2 regions of the Gordonia sihwensis genome follow, and region 1 is predicted to be linked to the other one. Evidence: predicted binding sites of a transcription regulator. Region 1 holds the regulator's gene; the other holds the start of a gene.

The links. The regulator LexA, encoded in region 1, represses DNA repair genes until DNA is damaged. The targets are predictions, from matches to a motif close to CGAACANNTGTTCG.
Region 2: the regulator LexA is predicted to act here: its motif matches at 2,050-2,063, upstream of P5P27_RS07465 (DUF222 domain-containing protein).

The regions. Positions count from the first base shown of each region.
Region 1 is NZ_CP121248.1:1,671,584-1,686,240, forward strand. It holds gene dapF (diaminopimelate epimerase) at 1-170, shown strand, start outside; gene hflX (GTPase HflX) at 234-1,712, shown strand; gene P5P27_RS08095 (HPr family phosphocarrier protein) at 1,726-1,983, opposite strand; gene P5P27_RS08100 (PTS fructose transporter subunit IIABC) at 2,040-4,103, opposite strand; gene P5P27_RS08105 (1-phosphofructokinase family hexose kinase) at 4,200-5,147, opposite strand; gene P5P27_RS08110 (DeoR/GlpR family DNA-binding transcription regulator) at 5,144-5,914, opposite strand; gene P5P27_RS08115 (putative PEP-binding protein) at 6,054-7,772, shown strand; gene lexA (transcriptional repressor LexA) at 7,799-8,458, opposite strand; gene P5P27_RS08125 (LysM peptidoglycan-binding domain-containing protein) at 8,642-9,232, shown strand; gene nrdR (transcriptional regulator NrdR) at 9,255-9,704, shown strand; gene hrpA (ATP-dependent RNA helicase HrpA) at 9,758-13,462, opposite strand; gene P5P27_RS08140 (SRPBCC family protein) at 13,499-13,960, shown strand; gene P5P27_RS08145 (aminotransferase family protein) at 14,001-14,657, shown strand, end outside.
Region 2 is NZ_CP121248.1:1,541,358-1,547,197, reverse strand. It holds gene smc (chromosome segregation protein SMC) at 1-1,090, opposite strand, end outside; gene P5P27_RS07475 (acylphosphatase) at 1,111-1,380, opposite strand; gene P5P27_RS07470 (OsmC family protein) at 1,380-1,787, opposite strand; gene P5P27_RS07465 (DUF222 domain-containing protein) at 2,083-3,690, shown strand; gene P5P27_RS07460 (transposase) at 3,872-4,183, shown strand; gene P5P27_RS07455 (IS30 family transposase) at 4,145-5,302, opposite strand; gene P5P27_RS07450 (IS3 family transposase) at 5,426-5,840, shown strand, end outside.

The DNA of each region.
Region 1 (14,657 bases):
TGGCCGCCGCAGCGGCTGCGCTGTCGGGGGCCGGCAGAGACTCGGGGTCGGTCGCGGTCACAGTGCCGGGCGGCGACGTGCTGGTCACTGTCGGCGACGGCTCGGCCGTCCTGCGCGGCCCGTCTCGGCTGGTGGCCCGCGGCCGGCTCGTCGCGGGCTGGGCCGACTGAGCGGGCACCCGCGGGAAATCCGGATGCGTTCCGGTGCCGGTCGGGGGCACAATGGATGTACATATGACTGAACTGACCAAAGAATCTGCATTGGACGAATCCGCCGACGACCGGTCCGCCGAGGAGGTCCCGGGGCTCTCGGAGCGTGGACGCCCGGGCGAACCCACGGTGGGCGAACTCCAGCTCGACGAGCGTGCCTCGCTGCAACGCGTCGTCGGCCTGTCGACCGAACTCGAGGACGTCACCGAGGTCGAGTACCGCCGCCTCCGGCTGGAGCAGGTCGTCCTCGTGGGCGTCTGGACCACGGGGAGCGTCGCCGCGGCCCGCGCCAGCATGGCCGAACTCGCCGCGCTCGCCGAGACTGCCGGATCGCAGGTGCTCGACGCCCTGATCCAGCGCCGTGGCAAACCTGATCCGGCCACCTATCTCGGCTCCGGCAAGGCCGAGGAACTCCGCGAAGTGGTGGTCGCCAGCGGAGCCGACACCGTGATCTGCGACGGTGAGCTGACTCCCGCCCAGCTGACGGCGCTGGAGAAGGTCGTCAAGGTGAAGGTGATCGACCGCACCGCGCTCATCCTCGACATCTTCGCCCAGCACGCCACCTCGCGTGAGGGCAAGGCGCAGGTGGCGCTGGCGCAGATGGAGTACATGCTTCCCCGGCTGCGCGGCTGGGGCGAGTCGATGTCGCGCCAGGCAGGTGGCCGCGCCGGCAGCAACGGCGGCGTGGGCCTGCGTGGCCCCGGTGAGACGAAGATCGAAACCGACCGCAGGCGGATCCGCGAGCGAATGGCCAAGCTGCGCAAGGAGATTCGCGGGATGAAGACGGCTCGGACGGTGAAGCGCGCGGCGCGCCGCCGGGGCGGTGTACCGGCCCTGACGGTGGTCGGCTACACCAATGCCGGCAAGTCGAGCCTGGTGAACGCGATGACCGGCTCGGGAGTCCTCGTGCAGGACGCACTGTTCGCGACGCTCGATCCGACCACCCGCCGCGCGCAGCTCGCCGACGGGCACGAGGTGGTCTTCACCGACACCGTCGGCTTCGTCCGGCATCTGCCCACCCAGCTGGTCGAGGCGTTCCGGTCGACACTGGAGGAGGCCGTCGACGCCGATCTGCTCGTCCACGTGGTGGACGGGTCAGACCCGTTCCCGGCCAACCAGATCTCGGCCGTCCGCCAGGTGTTGGGGGAGGTGCTCGCCGAAGAGGACCGCCCCGCGCCGCCGGAGATGCTGGTCGTCAACAAGATCGACGCCGTCGACGGCGTGACCATGACGGCGCTGCGGGCCGAGTATCCGGATGCGCAGTTCGTCTCGGCCCGGACCGGTGAGGGGCTCGACGGGCTCTTCGCCGCGATCACCGACTTCCTGCAGCGAGACGATGTGGACGCCGTCCTGCAGGTGCCGTTCGCCCGCGGAGAGGTGATCTCCCGGCTCCACCAGCACGCGCACGTGCTCGACACGGAGCACAACGCCGAAGGCACCCGCCTGCATGTGCGGATGCCTTCTGCGCTCGCGGCCGAGTACAGCGATCTGACCGTCGCCTGACGGTCTCGCCCGGCTACTCGGCGTCGAGATCCTTGGCGACCAGTGCCGCGATCTGATCGACCGCGGCCTGGTCGTCGCTTTCGACGGTGACCGAGGCGCCCTTCTCCGCGCCGAGGGTCATGATCATCAGCGCGCTGCCCGCGTCGACCGGATCACCGCCGGCGGCGAGCGTCACCGGGACGCCGAGAGCGGTGGCCGCGTCGGCGATGATGGCGGCGGGACGAGCGTGCAGACCGACGGCCGATCCGACGGTGACGGTGGTGCTGGGCATGGACGTGCCTTTCTTTCGGTGTGACGGCCCGAGCTGCGTGCTCGGGCCCGGGTGTTTCAGGCGGCCTCGGCGGGGATCGGCGTGCGCTCCCGGCTGGGCTGGTACTGCTTGGCGGCGAGGACGGCGACGGCGGAGACGATCACGCCCGCCACGATAGCGATCAGGAACTTCCACCACGTGCCGTTCATCGCGAAGAGGACGAACACGCCCCCGTGGGGTGCCCGGCACTGGACGCTCAACGCCATCGACAGCGCTCCGGTGACCGCACCGCCCAGCATCATGGACGGGATCACGCGGAACGGATCGGCGGCGGCGAACGGGATCGCGCCCTCGGAGATGAACGACGCGCCCAGCAGCCAGGCGGCCTTGCCGTTCTCGCGCTCCGGTTCGGTGAACGTCGACGGTCGGAGGGTGGTCGCCAGCGCCATCGCCAGCGGCGGAACCATGCCTGCGGCCATCACCGCGGCCATGATCTCCCACTGTGCGACGCCCGCGCCGGCGAGTCCGAGGCCGGCGACGCCGAAGGCGTACGCCGCCTTGTTGACCGGTCCGCCCAGATCGAAGCACATCATCAGGCCGATCACGATGCCGAGGATCACCTTGGAACTGCCGGACATCGAGTTGAGCCAGTCCTCGAGCGAGGTGTTGATCCACGACAGCGGACGGGCCAGCAGAGCGAACATGATGAAGCCGGTGACGAGCGTGCCCACCAGCGGAATGATGACGACCGGTTGCAGTCCGCGCGCCCACTGGGGCAGCGGCAGCCGGGAGAGCCAGAGGGCGACGACGCCGGCCAGCAGACCACCGACGAGACCGCCGATGAAGCCGGCGTTCACGGCGACGGCGATCAGACCCGCGGTGAATCCGGGAGCGAGACCGGGCCGGTCGGCGATCGCGTAGGCGATGTAGCCGGCCAGGACCGCCACCATGAGCCCGATCGCCAGATTGCCGATCGCGAAACTCACTCCGCCGAGATACTGCATGAGCCCGCCCGGCGGCAGATCCCAGAGACTGTAGTGCAGTGCGTAGTACAGTCCGTCCGAGGTGCCCTCCTGCACCGTCGAACTGCCGATCTCGTAGCCGGCCAGCAGGAAGCCGAGCGCCATCAGCAGACCGCCCGCGGCGACGAACGGGATCATGTAGCTGACACCGGTCAGCAGAGCCTGCTTGAGCTGACCTCCGATGCCCACACGGGAGGCCGCGGGCGCCTGCGCGCCGGCGTTCGCATCCCCGGCGACGGTGGCGGCCCGGGGATCTCGCGCCGTGCGGACCGCCTCGGCGATCATCGCATCGGGTTCGTTGATCGCGCGTTTGACGCCGGAGGCGACCACCGGCTTGCCGACGAACCGGTCGCGGCCCTTGACGCCCACATCCGTCGCGAAGACCACCACGTCCGCGGCGGCGATCACATCGGGGGCGAAGGGCGTCGAACCGGTCGACCCCTGGGTCTCCACCGCGAACTCCACGCCGGCGCGTTCGGCGGCGAGCTTGAGGGCGTCGGCGGCCATGTAGGTGTGCGCGATCCCGGTGGGGCACGCGGTGACGGCGACGATCCGAGTGGTCCCGGGCTCGGCCGCTGGGGATTCGGTGGTCGGGGTCTCAGTTGCCGGGGTCTCAGTTGCCGGGGTCGCTGCGGGGGTCGCTGCGGCCGGGGCAGGGGCCGGCTTGCCCTCGACGGCCTCGTTGACCAGATCGACGACGGCGGCGGCGTCGGGCGCCGCGCGCAGGGCGGCGACGAAGTCGGGCCGCACGAGGGCGCGCGCCAGCGAACTGAGCACCTTCATGTGCTCGCCGGCGGCTCCCTCCGGTGCCGCGATCAGGAAGACGATGTCGGCGGGCCCGTCCGGAGCACCGAATTCTGCCTTTCGCGTCAGGCGTGCCATGGCGAGGGTGGCGGTGGTGACGGAGGCGACGCGTGCGTGCGGGATCGCGATGCCTCCGGGAAGCCCGGTCGCGGATTTGCGTTCGCGTGCCATAGCGGCCTCGGCGAGCTCGGCCGGGTCGGTGCAGCGGCCGGCGTTTGCGACCAGACCGGCGAGCGCGGCGATGATACTGTCCGCATCAGCGCCGGCGTCACCGTCGAGCAGGACCAGCTCCGGCGTGATGATCTGTTGGGACATGATGGCTCCCTCGGTGATTCTGGGGGGGTCGGGATTCTGGGGGTCGGGGATTCGGGGACTCGGAGATTCTGGGTGTCGGGGTTCTTCGCGGACGGATCAGGACAGCCGGGAGACGGACACACCCGCTTCGTCGAGCAGATCCGGAGTGGGCGGCGTGGTGCCCGGCAGTGCTGCGGCCGCCGAGCCGTGAGCGACGGCACTGCGCAGGAGCCCGGCCTCGTCGGCACCGCGCAGGTGCGCGATCAGATAACCGGCGAGTGAGGCGTCGCCCGCGCCGACGGTGCTGCGGACCGCGACAGCCGGCGCGGTGGCGAACCATATGCCGTCCGGGGTGGTCAGGAGAGCGCCGGCCGCGCCCAGCGTGGTCAGCACCGTCCCGCCGGTCCGGTCGGCGAGTGTTCGGGAGGCGGCCGCTGCGACGCTGGGATCACCCTGCGCCGCAGACCTCTCCATGCCGGCCGGATCGTCGCCGGTGAGTTCGGCGAGCTCATCGGAGTTCGGCTTCAGCAGTGCCGGACGGGCGGCGGCCACCGCGGCCAGGGGTGCACCGGACGTGTCGACGGCCACCCGACAGTGCAGCGACGCCGTCGCGGCGAGTACCTGCGCGTACCAGTCGTCGGGGAGGCCGGGCGGCAGCGAGCCGCACAGAGCGAGCCAGTCCGCTCCCTCGGCACGGGCCAGGATCGTGGTGCGCAGCGCGGCCGCGGCCTCGGCGGAGACGGCCGTTCCGGCGTCGTTGATCTTGGTGGTGGTGCCGTCCGGTTCGGCGACGGTCAGGTTGGTCCGGACCGTCCCGTCCGCCGACACCGCCTGGTGCGGAAGGGCCACGGCGCGCAGGCTGTCGATGAACGGGTCGTCGGCGCGGGCGGGCAGGACGGCCAGTGTGGGAAGGCCGGCGGCCCGCACCACCCGTGCGACGTTGATTCCCTTGCCGCCCGGTTGGTCGACGACGCGGGCCGCACGGTGCACCTCGCCCCTCCGGAGCGGTCCGGCGAGCTCGATCGTACGGTCGGTGCTCGGATTGGCGGTGACGGTGACGATCATGCGATCACCACCTCGATCTCGTGGGCGCGCAGTTCGTCGGCGAAGGCCGAGTCGATCCCGGCGTCGGTCACGAGGACATCGACGTCCTCCAGGGTTCCGAAGCTCATCAGTTCCTCCCGGTTGATCTTGGACGAGTCGGCGAGGACCACCGTCGTCGTGCAGGCCGCGATCATGGCGCGTTTGGTGGCGGCCTCGTCGGCGTCGGGTGTCGACAGACCGTGCTCGAGCGACAGACCGTTGGTGCCGAGGAAGCCGACCGACGCACGGATGCGCGAGAGTCGCTCGATCGCGTCGGCGCCGACGGAGGCACCGGTCTTGGGCCGGAGTCTGCCGCCGGTCAGCAGCACCCCGGAGCCGGGCAACTCCGCCACCACCTCGGCGATCTGCACGCTGTTGGTGACGCAGGTCAAGCGGGCGTCGGCGGGGATGGACAGAGCCAACTGCAGAGTGGTGGTCCCGGCGTCGATCACGATGGAACCGCCGTCGGCGGGCAGGAATGCCAGCGCAGCGGCACCGATGGCGCTCTTCTCGCCTCGGTGGGTCTCCTCCCGAACCACCAGATCAGGTTCGTCGACCACTGCGGCGACGTCGAGGCGTACGGCTCCGCCGTGGACGCGCACCAGATGGCCGCTGCGAGCGAGAATAGCCAGGTCGCGGCGCACGGTCTCGCCGGTCACGGAGAAGCGCGCGGCGAGATCGGCTACGGAGACGCGGCCGCGCAGGCGGACCTCGTTCGCGATCGCCGACTGGCGTTCCTCCGCGTACATCTGCTCTCCCGACTGTCCGATCTCATGCAACGATGGGGATCGTGCAAAGATGTGGATCTGTGTTGATTTGGTTGGTTACACATCTTTGTTTACATGGGTACGTGTTGACACGTCAAGGACTTTCTGTAATCTTTCTCACATGACCGAGGTGACTTCTCCCGTGCCTGCCGAGAACCCGTTCCGCGCCGACGTCATCGTCTCCGGTACTCCGGTGGTCGGTGGCCTCGCGTACGGACCGATCATCAGACCCGCACCGCGACCCGGCTTCGACGCCATCGACGACTCTCCCGTTCCGGAGGAGCTCCGCGACGCAGAGATGGAGCGTTTCACCGCCGCCGCCGGAGTGGTGGCCGACCGGCTGGCCGACCGGGCCTCCCACAGCACCGGCGTCGCGGCCGAGGTCCTGACTGCCACGGCCGGTCTCGCGCGCGATCGCGGGTGGGCGACGGCCGCGGGCAAGTCGATTGCGCAGGGCGTTCGAGCGCCGCTCGCCGCGATCGCGGCCACCGAGCAGTTCGTGGAGATGTTCACCAAGCTCGGCGGCCTCATGGCTGAACGGGTCACCGATCTGTTGGACGTCCGAGACCGCGTCGTCGCCGAACTCCTCGGGCTCTCGGAGCCGGGCATCCCCGTGCCGGACGTACCGTCGATTCTGCTCGCCGACGACCTCGCGCCCGCCGACACCGCGGGTCTGGACCCGGCACGCGTCATCGGGCTGGGCATGCGGCTCGGCGGCCCCAGCAGCCACACGGCGATCATTGCTCGCCAACTCGGTATTCCGTGCGTGGTCGCCGCCGCTGAACTCGATGAGATCCCCTCCGGAGCCATGGGCTACGTGGACGGGGACGCGGGAACGGTGGGGGCCGCCCCGGACGCCGGACTCATCTCGGACGCCGTGACGGCCGCGGCGACGCGGGCGGCCGAGACGGCGGCCTGGCGCGGGCCGGGCCGCACGGCGGACGGGCACGCGGTCGCGATCCTGGCCAACGTGGCCGACGGCGTGTCCGCTCGGTCGGCGGCGCAGGCGCCGGTGGAGGGCGTCGGACTGTTCCGAACCGAACTGGCCTTCCTGGACCGCGCGGCCGAGCCCACCGTCGCCCAGCAGGTAGAGCTCTACCGGGAGGTGATCGACGCCTTTCCCGGGCGCAAGGTGGTGATCCGCACCCTCGACGCGGGCTCGGACAAGCCACTGAAGTTCGTCGCCCACTCCGACGAGCCGAATCCGGCGATGGGAGTCCGCGGCAACCGCATCGTGCAGACGTATCCGGACATCCGCAACAACCAGCTCGATGCGCTGGCGGAGGCGGCGCGCGACGACGGCCGTGCGACGCCGTGGGTGATGGCACCGATGATCGCCACGGTCGACGAGGCGCGCGAATTCGCCGCGCGGGTTCGGGAACGCGGTCTGGTGCCGGGGGTGATGATCGAGGTGCCGTCGGCGGCGATCCTCGCCGACGCGATCCTCGCCGAAGTGGACTTCGTCTCGATCGGCACCAACGACCTGACCCAGTACACGATGGCGGCGGACCGGATGTCGCCGGAGCTGGCGGCGCTCACCGACCCGTGGCAGCCGGCGGTACTCGCGCTGATACAGCGGGTCGGGGACGCCGGTCGGGACCAGGGCAAGCCCGTGGGCGTATGCGGCGAGGCGGCTGCCGATCCGTTGCTGGCATGTGTGCTGGTCGGGATGGGTGTGACGTCGTTGTCGTCCGCGCCTGCGGCGTCGGCCGCGGTGGGACTGAAGCTGGGTACCGTCACCATGGATCAGTGCCGCGATGCGGCGTCCGCCGCGATCGCCGCGACGAGTCCGTCACAGGCGCGCGAGGCGGTTCGCGCGGTTCTGGCCGGCGAGGTGTGATGTCCCGCTGAGGCCGGCCGGGCGCCTCAGATACGGCGCATCACCGTGACGACCTTGCCGAGGATGGCGGCGTCGTCGCCGGGGATGGGCTCGAAATGCTCGTTGTGCGGCATGAGCCAGACGTGACCGTCGGTGCGCTTGAAGGTCTTCACGGTGGCTTCGCCGTCGATCATCGCGGCGACGATGTCACCGTTCTCCGCCACGTTCTGCTGGCGCACGACCACCCAGTCGCCGTCGCAGATCGCCGCGTCGATCATCGATTCGCCGACCACGCGAAGCATGAACAGGGAACCGTCGCCGACCAGTTCGCGCGGCATCGGGAAGACCTCCTCCACGGCCTGTTCGGCGAGAATCGGTCCGCCGGCGGCGATCCGGCCGAGCACCGGAACGAAGGTCGGCGTGGGGAGTGACTCTCCGTCGGCCTCGGCACCGCCCGAGGGCGGTGTCCGCTGATCGTCCCGAACGTTCACCGCACGCGGACGGTGCGGATCGCGCTTGAGAAGGCCGCGGCGCTCGAGCGTGCGGAGCTGATGGGCCACCGACGACGTGGAGGTGAGTCCGACGGCCTCGCCGATCTCACGGATGCTCGGCGGGTAGCCGCGCTCGCGGACCGACTGACGGATGACCTCGAGCACCTCGCGCTGACGCTGGGTCAATGAGGCCTCGAGCGTCGCGGTGGAGAGCATCGGATCGGGCGTGTCGGTCACGGTCGGGCCTTTCGTCAGCTGTGTTCGATCGATGGTCCAAAGGCTAGTTGAGTAGGTCACAAAACTCAAACAATTGTTCGACGCGTGTCGGCGTTTGTCGGACCCCTCGTGTTAACTATCGAACAAGAGTGCTTCGAACACGCGATCGATTGGAGACGAGTCATGAGCACGAGGACGGCACCCGCCCCGACCGGACGCGCCACCGCTGTGCGCTCCACCGCTGCGCACTCCACCGCTGCGCACTCCACTGCTGCGCACTCCACCGCGTCGGCGATGACCTGCGACATCCCGCTGGTCCGTGGCTCGCTGGTCCGTGATCGGGGAGTACGCGGAGCGGGGCGAGGCGACTCGAGCGGAACGTGCTTCCCGACCGGCCGCCCCGAGCGGCGTCGCCCGGTCGCGGACCGGCGAGTGATGTTCGATGCGCCGCCGGCCGGCCGGACCGCGCTGTCGCCCGCGGTGTACCGCAGGCGCCGGTGGGCCGGGGCCGCGGTGGTCGGCGGCACCCTCGCCGGCATGGTGTGGCTGCTCGCCCTCGTCGGAGCGGGCTACCAGGATGCGGCGACGCCGGAGTCGCCGGCGGCGACGCACGTGGTGTACGTCCGGTCGGGGGAGTCGCTCACCGCGCTCGCTGAGCGGATCGCTCCGGAGTTGCCGTCCGCCGGCGTCATCGCCCAGCTGCGCGACCTGAACGGCCTCGAGACATCGGGACTGCATGTCGGACAAGCGCTTATCGCCCCGCAGTACGGCTGAGGCGGGCGGGTATTGTCATGGCATGCGCTGCCCGTTCTGCAAGAACGACGACACCCGTGTCGTCGACTCCCGAGTCGCCGACGACGGCCAGGTGATCCGTCGCCGCAGGTCGTGCAATGAATGCGGGCGGCGGTTCAGCACGGTCGAGACGGCTGTGCTGTCCGTGGTGAAGCGCAACGGCATCTCCGAGCCCTTCAGTCGCGAGAAGGTGATGCAGGGCGTGCGCCGCGCCTGCCAGGGCCGTCAGGTGGACGAGGACGCACTGGCGAAGCTAGCGGTGCAGGTGGAGGACACCGTGCGCTCGTCGGGTTCGGCCGAGATACCGAGCAATGAGGTCGGTCTCGCGATCCTCGGTCCGCTGCGCGACCTCGACGAGGTGGCCTATCTGCGGTTCGCCTCGGTCTACCGGTCGTTCGAGTCGGCCGACGACTTCCAGCGCGAGATCGATTCGCTGCGCCGCGACCGTCACTGACACTCACGGCACCGGCGCCGCCGGTCCGAGCAGTCAGCCACCGCCCCGAGCAGTCAGCTGAACTTGTCGATCGCCTTGATTATCCGCTGCTCGGAGACTGGACCGTTGGTGCCGAGCTGCTGAGCGAACAGGCTCACGCGGAGTTCCTCCAGGCGCCACTGCACCAACTCGTTCAGCGCCTCGTGGCGTGCGGCCGGAAGCTGGGCGAGGCGCCTATTCCAGACTGCCACCACCCTGTCGATGGCGCCCATCGCCTCGTTGTCCCGGCCGGCGGCGGTGTTGAGGGACTCGAGGCGCAGCCGTGCGGCGGTGAGATAGCGCGGCAGCGAGCGCAGATGCTCCAATGCCGTCGCGCCGACGAAGCCGTCGAAGATCAGATCGTTGACCTGATCGGAGACGTCGTCGGCGGCGAGAGTCCCGGACCGGGCGTCGACGGCCCGGCGCACCGGGGAGTATTCGGCGAGCGCCGCGACGGCGGCGTCGAAGTACTCGGGTGCGCGCGACCGGATCACCGGCCCCAGCCGCGCCGAGAGCGCGCCGAAGTCACCGGGACTGCGCAGCGCGGCCAACTCCGGCTCCCGTGCCAGGGTGTCGGTGACCGCCCGTGCCGTGCAGTCGGCCAGCAACGCGTCCACGTCCGGATACGGGCTCTGGCTCAGCGCGAGCTTGGCCGGCGGCGGCAGAGTCGACGCCAGCTTGCGGCTGGGCGGCGCGATCGCGAGGCGCAGGAGTTCTCCGGCGGCGGCGGCGATGCCGGCGTCGCGCTCGGTGGAGGTGGCGGCCTTCGCGATGCGTACGCCCTGTCCCGGCACGGTCGCGAGCGTGGGATAGCGGGTGATCGTCTGTCCCGCAACGGTCGCCGTCTCGGAGTCGGCGAGGGTGCCCAGACCGTCGGCGGTCCATTCGCGGTGCAGGGGCGCACGGCGGTCGCGGTCGGCGTCGGCAGACAGGTCGGTGCGAAGCGCGGCGAGCCGGTCGCCGCGGGCGATGATCGCGCCGTCTGTGCCGGTGACTGCGAAGTGCATCCGCAGATGCGGGGGGAGTGCCGACGGATTGAAATCGCGCGGAGCCAGGGTGACCCCGCTGATCGACGACAGCTCGCGAGCCAGGCCGGTGAGCAGTGGCTCGCTGCGCACCGAGAGTCGGCTGAGAGCGAGTTCGGCGTACCGGGACGCCGGGGACATGGACTTGCGCAGACCCTTGGGCAACGACTTGATCAGCTGCGTCGCGAGTTCGGCGCGCATCCCGGGTACGAGCCAGTCGAATCCGGTGTCTCGCACATGTGCCAGGAGCGGCTCGGGGATGATCGCGGTCACGCCGTCATCGGGTGCGCCGGGCTCGAAGTGGTAGCGGAGCTCCAGGCGGGTCTCGCCCTGCTGCCAGGCGGCCGGATAGTCGGCGGCCGTGGGGACGTCGTCTCCGAGCAAGTCCTCGGGCCGGAGGTTGAGCAGCGCCGGATCGGTGCGGCCCGCCTTCTTCCACCACGAGTCGAAATGCCGTGTCGACACCACGGTGGACGGTATGCGCGCCGCGTAGAACTCGAAGAGCTCGTCGTCGGAGATGCGCAGGTCCCTACGCCGCGCGCGATGTTCGGTCTCGGACGCGTCGCGGAGCAACTCGGCGTTGTGGGCGAAGAACGCATGACGGTTACGCCAGCGTCCGGCGACCAGTGCCTCCTGGATGAAGATCTCGCGCGAGGTCTTCGGGTCGATCGACCCGTAGTTCACGCGGCGCTGTGCCACCAGGGGAACTCCGTACAGGCTGACCTTCTCGTACGCCATCACCGCGCCGCGGCGGGTGGACCAGTGCGGCTCGGAGTAGGTGCGCGTCACCAGGTCGCCGGCCAACTCCTCGACCCAGGCCGGATCGATCGAGGCCACGGTGTGTGCGAACAGGCGCGAGGTCTCGACGAGTTCGGCGGCCACGACGAAGGCGGGCGGTTTGTTCGCGAGGAAGGATCCGGGGAAGATCGCGAACTTCGTGCCTCGGGTGCCCAGATAGTCGCGTGAGTCGCCTTGCCGCGCACCGATGTTGGTCAGCAGGCCGGAGAGCACGCTGCGATGAACGGCTGCCGGGTCCACCTCGGTGTCCGGGATCTGCCACTTGAGGTCGCTGACGGTGCGCCGCAGCTGCCGGTTCAGATCGATCCATTCGCGGATCCGCAGGAAGTGCAGGAACTCTCGCTCGCACATCTTGCGGAACTGGCTGCTTGAGAGTTCCGCGCGCCTGGCCGTCAGATACTCCCAGAGCTTGAGGTGCCCGAGGAACTCCGACCCAGGCACCGCGTGCCGGCGATGGGCGGCGGTGGCGGCCTCCCGCTTGTCGCTGGGGAACTCCCGAACGTCGGGCAGGGCCAGCGCCGCAGTGATGACGAGCAGGTGATCGAGGCAGCCGTTGTCGTGTCCGGCAACCAGCATCCGGCCCAACCTCGGGTCGACGGGCAGCCGCGCGAGCTGCTTGCCGATCTTGGTCAGCCGCGCGGACGCGGAATCGGTGCCGGTGACCGCTCCCAGTTCGGACAGCTGTGCCATGCCGTCGCGGACCGCTCGCGGGTCGGGCGCCTGCACGAACGGGAAATCGTTGATGTCGCCCAGCCGCAGCGACAGCATCGACAGGATGACGGCGGCGAGATTGCTCCGCAGGATCTCCGGGTCGGTGTACTCCGGACGAGCGTCGAAATCGTCCTCCGAGTACAGGCGGATGCAGATGCCCGGCGCCACCCGGCCGCAGCGACCCGCGCGCTGACGGGCGCTGGCCTGTGAGACCCGTTCCACGGGAAGACGAGTCACCTTGGTGCGGGTCGAATAGCGGGAGATGCGCGCCGTACCCGCATCGATCACGTACCGGATGCCGGGAACGGTCAATGACGTCTCGGCGACATTCGTGGCCAGCACGATCCGCCGACCGTTGGACGGGGCGAACACCCGTTGCTGCTCACCGACCGACAGCCGGGCGAACAGCGGAACGATCTCGGCCTCGCTGCGTCGGCGGAGGGCATCGGCCGTGTCCCGGATGTCGCGCTCGGTCGGCAGGAACACCAGGATGTCGCCCGGGGCGTGCGACCACAGCTCGCCGACCGCCGCGTCGATCGCCGCGATCTGATCGAGGTCGTCATGGTCGGAGTCGTCGCTCTCGCGCGGCCGATACCGGATCTCGACCGGGTACGTCCGCCCCGAGACCTCCAAGATCGGCACCGTGTCCGCGGTGGTGGCGAAATGCCGGGCGAAGCGGTCGGGCTCGATGGTCGCCGAGGTGATGATGAGCTTGAGATCCGGTCTGGTCGGCAGCAACTGCTTGAGATAGCCGAGCAGGAAGTCGATGTTGAGGCTGCGCTCGTGCGCCTCGTCGATGATGATCGTGTCGTAACCGGACAGCCGCGGATCCCGGCCGATCTCGCGCAGCAGGATGCCGTCGGTCATCACCTTGATGCGGGTGTCTTTGCCGACCTTGTCGGAGAAGCGCACCTGATACCCGACGGTCCCGCCGATCTCGGTGCCCAACTCGTCGGCGATCCGCCGGGCCACCGACGTCGCCGCGATCCGCCGAGGCTGCGTATGACCGATCGAGGTGCGGCCGAGTTCGAGGCAGATCTTCGGCAACTGGGTCGTCTTGCCCGAACCGGTCTCGCCCGCGATCACGACCACCTGGTGTGCGGAGACCGCCTCGGCGATCTCGTCGCGGCAGGCGCTGACCGGGAGTTCCGGCGGATAGGAGATCGTCAGGGCGGACAGGTCCGGAGACGGGATCGCGGAAGGCATGATGACATCGATTCTACGGTGGGCCACAATGCGGTGATGACACCCGGAACAGAGTCCTCCGCACGCGTCGTCTCCGCCGAGCGGATCGTCGCCGCACCGCGCAGCCGGATCTTCGAGCTCATCGCGGACCCCGCCCGTCAGCCCGAGTGGGACGGCAACGACAACCTCACCGCGGCCGAGCCAGGCCGGCGGGTGCGCCGCGTCGGCGACGTCTTCACCATGCGGCTCACCAAACCCGGTGCGGTGCGCGCGAATCACGTCGTCGAATTCGACGAGGGACGTCTCATCGCGTGGCTGCCGTCGGAGGTGGGGAAGAATCCGCCCGGCCACCTCTGGCGTTGGGAACTCTTCGAGCACGCCGACGGAACCCGTGTGGTGCACACGTACGACTGGACGGAACTGCACGACCCCAAGCGCGAAGCCCGCGCCAGGGCGACGACGAGCGAACGGCTGGCGTCGTCGATCGACCGTCTCGCCCGGCTCGCGGAGTCCGGCTGAGAGGTGAGCGCAACCCGGGGTGAAGTGCCATATTCAAGGCATGGGTTCTCTCTGGCACGGCTTTGCAGACATGGGTGCGGTGACCGCGGACGGACCGTTCATCGTGACGCGCGGACGCGGGACGCGTGTCTACGACGACAGCGGCAGGGAATACATCGACGCCACCGCGGGTCTGTGGTTCGCCAACATCGGTCACGGTCGCACCGAGGTGGCCGACGCGGTGGCGCGGCAGCTGTCGACGCTCGCGCACTACTCGAACTTCGGCGACGTGGCGTCGGAGATCACCGTCGAACTCGCCGAGCGCATCGCCGCGATCGCGCCGGTACCGGGTTCGAAGGTGCTGTTCACCTCTGGCGGCAGTGATTCGGTCGAGTCGGCGGTCAAACTGGCGCGCCGGTACTGGGTCGAGCAGGGCGCGCCCGACAAGACGATCGTCGTCGGACGCAGCCGGGCGTATCACGGGATGCACGTCGCGGGCACTTCGCTCGCGGGCATAGACGCCAACGGCGAGGGCTACGGCGAGTTGATGTCCGACACCGAGACCGTCGCGTGGGATGACGCGAAGAGTCTCCTGGGGCTGATCGAGCGGATCGGAGCCGAGCGCATCGCGGCCTTCATCGCCGAGCCGATCCTGGGCGCGGGCGGAGTGTATCCGCCGCCGGAGGGCTACCTGCGCGAAGTCCGCGAGATCTGCCGC
Region 2 (5,840 bases), 130 kb from region 1:
CGGCCTGCAGCGCGGCGGTCGCGTACTCCAGCCGCTCGGCGGCCTCCTCGACCGCCTCGGTGTGCTCGGCCTCGGTCATCGCAGCGCGTTCGGCCTGCCGTTCCAGTTCCTCGGGATCGGGACCGGAGTTGGCGACGCTCGGCGAGGCCAGGTTCGCCGCGCGTTCACCGGCGAGCCGCAACGTGCCGCCGACCCGCTCCGACAGTGCGCCGAGTTGGTAGAAGACGCGTCCGGCCTCACTCGCCGCGGGCGCCACCTGCGCCAGATGCTCCTGTGCTGCCGACAGCGCCTCCGTGGCGGCGTCCAGCGCGGCCGCCACCTCGTCCTGCTGTCGCCGGACGTCGGCCTCCACGGCGCTGTGCTGCGCCATCTCCTCGCGTCGCTTCACGAGGTCGTCGGCGGCCAGCCGCAAGCGGGCGTCGCGCAGGTCGGCCTGGACGGTCGCCGCGCGCCGCGCCACCTCGGCCTGCCGGCCGAGCGGCTTGAGCTGGCGGCGGAGTTCCGTCGTCAGATCGGTGAGACGGTCCAGGTTGGCGGCCATCGCGTCGAGTTTGCGGACCGCCTTCTCCTTGCGGCGACGATGCTTGAGGACCCCGGCGGCCTCCTCGATGAACGCGCGCCGTTCCTCCGGCCGGGCCTCCAGGATCGCCGCCAGCCGGCCCTGCCCCAGGATGACGTGCATCTCGCGGCCGATGCCCGAATCGGACAGCAGTTCCTGAACGTCCATCAGGCGGCACGAATTGCCGTTGATCTCGTACTCGCCCGCGCCGTCGCGGAACATGCGCCGCGTCACCGACACCTCGGAGTACTCGATCGGCAGCGCGCCGTCCGAGTTGTCGATGGTCAGGGTCACTTCCGCGCGGCCCAGCGGGGCGCGACCGGAGGTCCCGGCGAAAATGACGTCGGCCATCTTTCCGCCGCGCAGGGCCTTGGCCCCCTGCTCCCCCATCACCCAGGTCAGGGCGTCGACGACATTCGACTTGCCCGACCCGTTGGGCCCCACCACACACGTGATGCCGGGCTCGAACCGCAGCGTCGTCGACGACGCGAACGATTTGAACCCTTTCAGGGTGAGGCTCTTCAAGTGCACGACCTGACAGCCTACCCGGATCAGCGCTCGACGAAGCCCGTCAAACCACCGCGTGCCGCCTCGAAGGACTCCACCACCAGATCGACTCGGCCGGGGGTGTCGGACGAGCGCAGCGCGGCCAGCAGTGCCGTCAGCGATTCATGCGGACCTTCGGCGACCACGAGCACCCGACCGTCGGGCTGGTTCGAGGCGTATCCCACCAGACCGAGTTCCAGCGCTCGCGACCGGGTCCACCAGCGGAATCCGACGCCTTGGACTCGCCCGTGCACCCACGCGGTGAGGCGCTGCATCACTCGGTCTCCATGGTGAGCGAGACCTGAGTTCCCGCCTTCAGGGTGCGGCCGACCGTGCAGACCTTGTCGATGGCGCGCTCGACGACCACGAGCAGGCGCTCGGCGGCCTCCGGGTCGAGTTCGGAGAGGTCCACTTCCAGGACCTCGTCCAGCTGCGGGTACTGCTCGTTCTCCCGGTCGGCGTCGCCCGAGACCCGCACGGTGGCGTCGTAGTCGTCGCCCAGTCGGCGCGAGAGCGGCCGGTCCGACGACATCCCGGTGCACGCGGCGAGTGCGATCTTCATGAGTTCGCCCGGGGTGAAGACGCCCTCGACGTCCTCCGAGCCGATGAGGACCTGCGCCCCGCGCGAGCTCTGCCCGGTGTACCTCCGGGTTCCGGTCCGCTGGACCCACAGTTCAGTCATGTCGTCGTGCCTTTCATCTGCCGTTCGTGGAGGTGTTCACGTCTCGGTGTTCACGTCTCGGTGTTCACGCCTCCCCCGGTCGAACGCCGCCGGCCTCGCAGACCTTCCCGGCCGTCGGCGTTCCAAGACTGTTCAACCTACCGGGTGGCCGGCTCGCCCTGCGGATCGGCTTGAGGACGTCGACGAGAGCGCGTCGCCGAGAACGGTGCGCTGAATCCGCCTCGTTCCGTTCGAGTGATTTGTCAGACCCTGCCGATATCATCGAATGTAAGTTCGAGGCACTCGAAGGGGAGGCGTGAACATGCAGGTGAGGGAGCATTCCGGCTCGTCGGTGGTGGTCGACGACGGGTCGATCGTGATCCGGATCGGATGTCCGGCAGGTTCGACCGACGGGTCCGGTTCGGATGCGGCTGCGGTGTCGCGGGCTGATCGTGCCGCGTTGTTGACCTTCGCAGCGCGGGCTGACTGCTATCAGGGGTTGGTGATGTGGCATCGCTATCAGGCGGTGTACTCGCTGTATCGGGCGAAGCAAGCGGAATTAGAGGCCGACGCGTCGGTCGATGCGTACACGCGGTTGTTTGATCCGCAGTGCCAGATGGCGGCCTCGTATGCGACAGCGGCCGGGGTCCGGCAGTACGCGGGTGAGTTGTTCGTCGATCGGGCGATCGCGTGTTTCGAGCGGATTCCGTCGATCGGCCGACTGATGCGCGACGGGGTTCTCACTCCGGGGTGGTTCGTTCGAGCCGTGGAGCAGACCGCGTTGGTCGACGACGGCGACCTGCTCGCCTTCATTGATGCGGAGATCGCACATCGTCTGGCCGGAATGGGTGGACTGTCGGCGAACCGGGTGGAGTCGACCGTCGCCGCGATCGTGGCCGAGCACGACCCGGACGCCGCGACCCTGACTCGTGAGCAGGTCGCGTCGAGCAAGAAGGTGTCGGTGACGCCGGTCGCCGACGGCGTGTCGGAGATGGTGATCGTCGGCTCCACCGAGGACGCGGCGATCTCCCTCGGGGCGATCAACGCGCTCGCCGACGGCGTGTGCCCGTTCGACCCGCGAACCAAGCAGGCCCGCCGGTCCGACGCCGCTACCGCACTGCTGCAGCAGAGCCAGTTCACCTGCCTGTGCGAGCGGGACGACTGCGTCTCGGAGTTGGCGCCCGCGCAGATCGACGCGCGGCGCGCCCAGGTGATGGTTCACGTCGTGGTGCGCAAGGAGGCGCTCGACGGCGTGTCGCAGCTACCGGCGTACGAGGATGGCGTCGGTCCGATCTCCGCCCGCCACGCCCGGGAGTTGGTGCGTCGTCCCGACGCGGTGATTCGCGAGTTGGATCTGGACACGGTGATCGCCGACTGCATGCGACACGCCGGTCGGTACCGCCCCTCGGCGGCGGTCGACACAGCCGTCCGCGCCCTGTTCGGCACCTGCACCGTCGCCGGCTGCGACCGCCCGGCGTGGAAGTCCGACCTCGATCACGTCGTCGAATTCGACCACCGCGATCCGGGCAACGGCGGGCCGACGTGCGTGTGCAATCTGAATCCGAAGTGCCGTTTCCATCATGGCGTGAAAACCCACGCCGAAGGGTGGGTCGATGATCAGATCGTCGACGCCAACGGCGTCATCTGGACCGAAGTCACCACGCCGGACGGGATGACCGTCCGCCGACAGGCGATGAACCTGTGGCTGCTGCCCGAGCTCGGGCACATTCAGTGCCGGCACGGCGTGTCGTTCGGCATGTCGGACTCGCCCGCGACGCGCCCGGAGAACCGACACGCCGAGAATGAACCGGAACGGCGACTGACCCGCACTCAGGCCAAGCACCGCTACCGCACCCAGAGGCGCGCCGCCAACCGCCGACAGCGGGAAATCGCGACGGTCACCGACGGCGAGCCGCCGTTCTGAGTCCAGCGGCATCGGCGGAGCCGGTCGATCGCCACAGACTCAACCAGCCGTGACCGGCCGCGGGAGCCGTGTCCAGATGCAGACGCAGCACCTCGGTCAGCAACAGTTGCATGAGGTCAGTGACGATTGAATCGTCCCGGGTTTGATGGAGGCAGGTTTGACCGGAAGGGACACTTGTTTCATGCCTCGCCCATCGAAGTACTCGAAGGAGTTGCGGGACCGTGCCACGCGGATGGCCATCGATGCCCGTAGCGATCCTGCGACCGCGCCGGGTGCGTTGGCGCGGATCGCCAAGCAACTCGATATCCACCCCGAGACTCTGCGGAACTGGGTCCGCCGCGTCGAGAAGGGCCAAGCCGAAACCCCTGGCGTGGAGACGGTCTCCGATATCGAGAGGATCCGTCAGCTCGAGCGTGAGAACGCGGAGTTGCGGCGGGCGAACGAGATGGCGGATTCAAGCGGTGGGCGCAAGAAGCTCTGCGAGCTTCTCTGATGGTGTCAGATAGCCCAGAGTCTTGCGCGGTCGGCTGTTGAGGCTGTCCTGGATCGCGTCCAACTCCTCGCGGGTGACGGCGCTCAGGTCGGTGCCCTTGGGCAGGTACTGACGCAACAGGCCGTTGGTGTTCTCGTTGCTCCCGCGCTGCCAGGGCGAGTGGGGATCGCAGAAGTAGATCGGGATACCCGTGGCAGTGGTGAACGCCGCGTGCTGCGACATCTCCGCGCCCTGGTCCCAGGTGATCGTTCTGGCCAACGAGGACGGTAGTTTGCTGATCGCGGCGCGCATCGCTGCCTCGACCTGCTCGGCTGTCTTGCCATCTGGGAGGTGCAACAGCAGCGTCATCCGCGTCGATCGCTCGACGAGCGTCCCGACCGCGCTGCGGCTGCCCTCGCCAAGGATGAGGTCGCCTTCCCAGTGTCCGGGCACGGCGCGGTCGTCGGCTTCTGCGGGGCGTTCGCTGAGCATCACCATGCCGGGGATCCGGCCGCGGCCGTCAGTGGTGCCGCGGGGCTTTCGGGCCGCTCTTCCGGACCGTAGACACCGCGCCAACTCGCGGCGCAACTCGCCTCGGCCCTGGACAAACAGGGACTGGTAGATCGTCTCGTGGCTCACGCGCATCTCCGGATCATCGGCGTGATCCAACCGTAGGCGCGCCGCGATCTCCTCGGGGGACCACAACTGCTCCAGCCGGCTGGAGACCTCCTCGAGCAACCGGCCTGACGCGAGCTTGAAAGACTTCGGCCGACGAGCTTGATCGCGAGCGCGTTCGTGCGCATGCCATGCCGAGTAGCCGCAGCGACCACCGCCGCGCTTCACCTCGCGGCTGATGGTCGACACCGCGCGCCCCAGGTGCTCGGCGATCGCGGTGAAGGTGTCGCCACGATTGATCCCCACCAGGATCTGCTCGCGCTCGTCAATCGTCAGGCAGCCCTGGCGTGGCTCCCAGCCGAACGGCTTGGCGTCGGCGTGCCTGCCGGTGCGGGCCATGATCCCGACCATCGGCGCGCTGCAGCCGATCTCCTTGGCGATGTCGACCAGCCGCCAACCCCTCGCATGCAGCCTGAGTGCCAGCCGCTTCTGCTCCCGACTGAGATGACCGTGCTTGCCCTGCATCCGGATCCTCCTGTGATCAGTGACTGCCTCATCTCACAGGACTCGTTGCACTGACCGCTTGAATCCGCCGATCTTGAAGACCGCGTCGGCTTTCTTCGCGGCCGAGCTCGACCGGCCACGCCGCTGATCGTCGATTTCATCGACCAGTACCGCCGTCGATGGCCCGTCGAGGCGATCTGCACCGCCCTCACCGAGGCCGGATGCGCGATCGCGCCATCGACCTACTACGCCGCCCGAGGCCGCGGTCCATCGGCCCGCGCCCTGCGCGACGAGGAACTCAAAGAACAGATCATGGACGTCTACGAAGACTCCGGCGGTATCTATGGGCGCCGCAAGATCCGCGCCGCACTCGCCCGCAAAGGGATAACGGTCGCGAAGTGCACGGTCGAACGATTGTGCGGTGACCTGGGAATCCGTGGGGTGGTGCGCGGGAAGTTCCCGCGCACCACGAAACCAGCGGCCGAGACCGAACACCCCGGTGATCTCGTTGACCGCGCATTCGCCGCGACAGCGCCGAATCAGCTGTGGGTTGCCGACA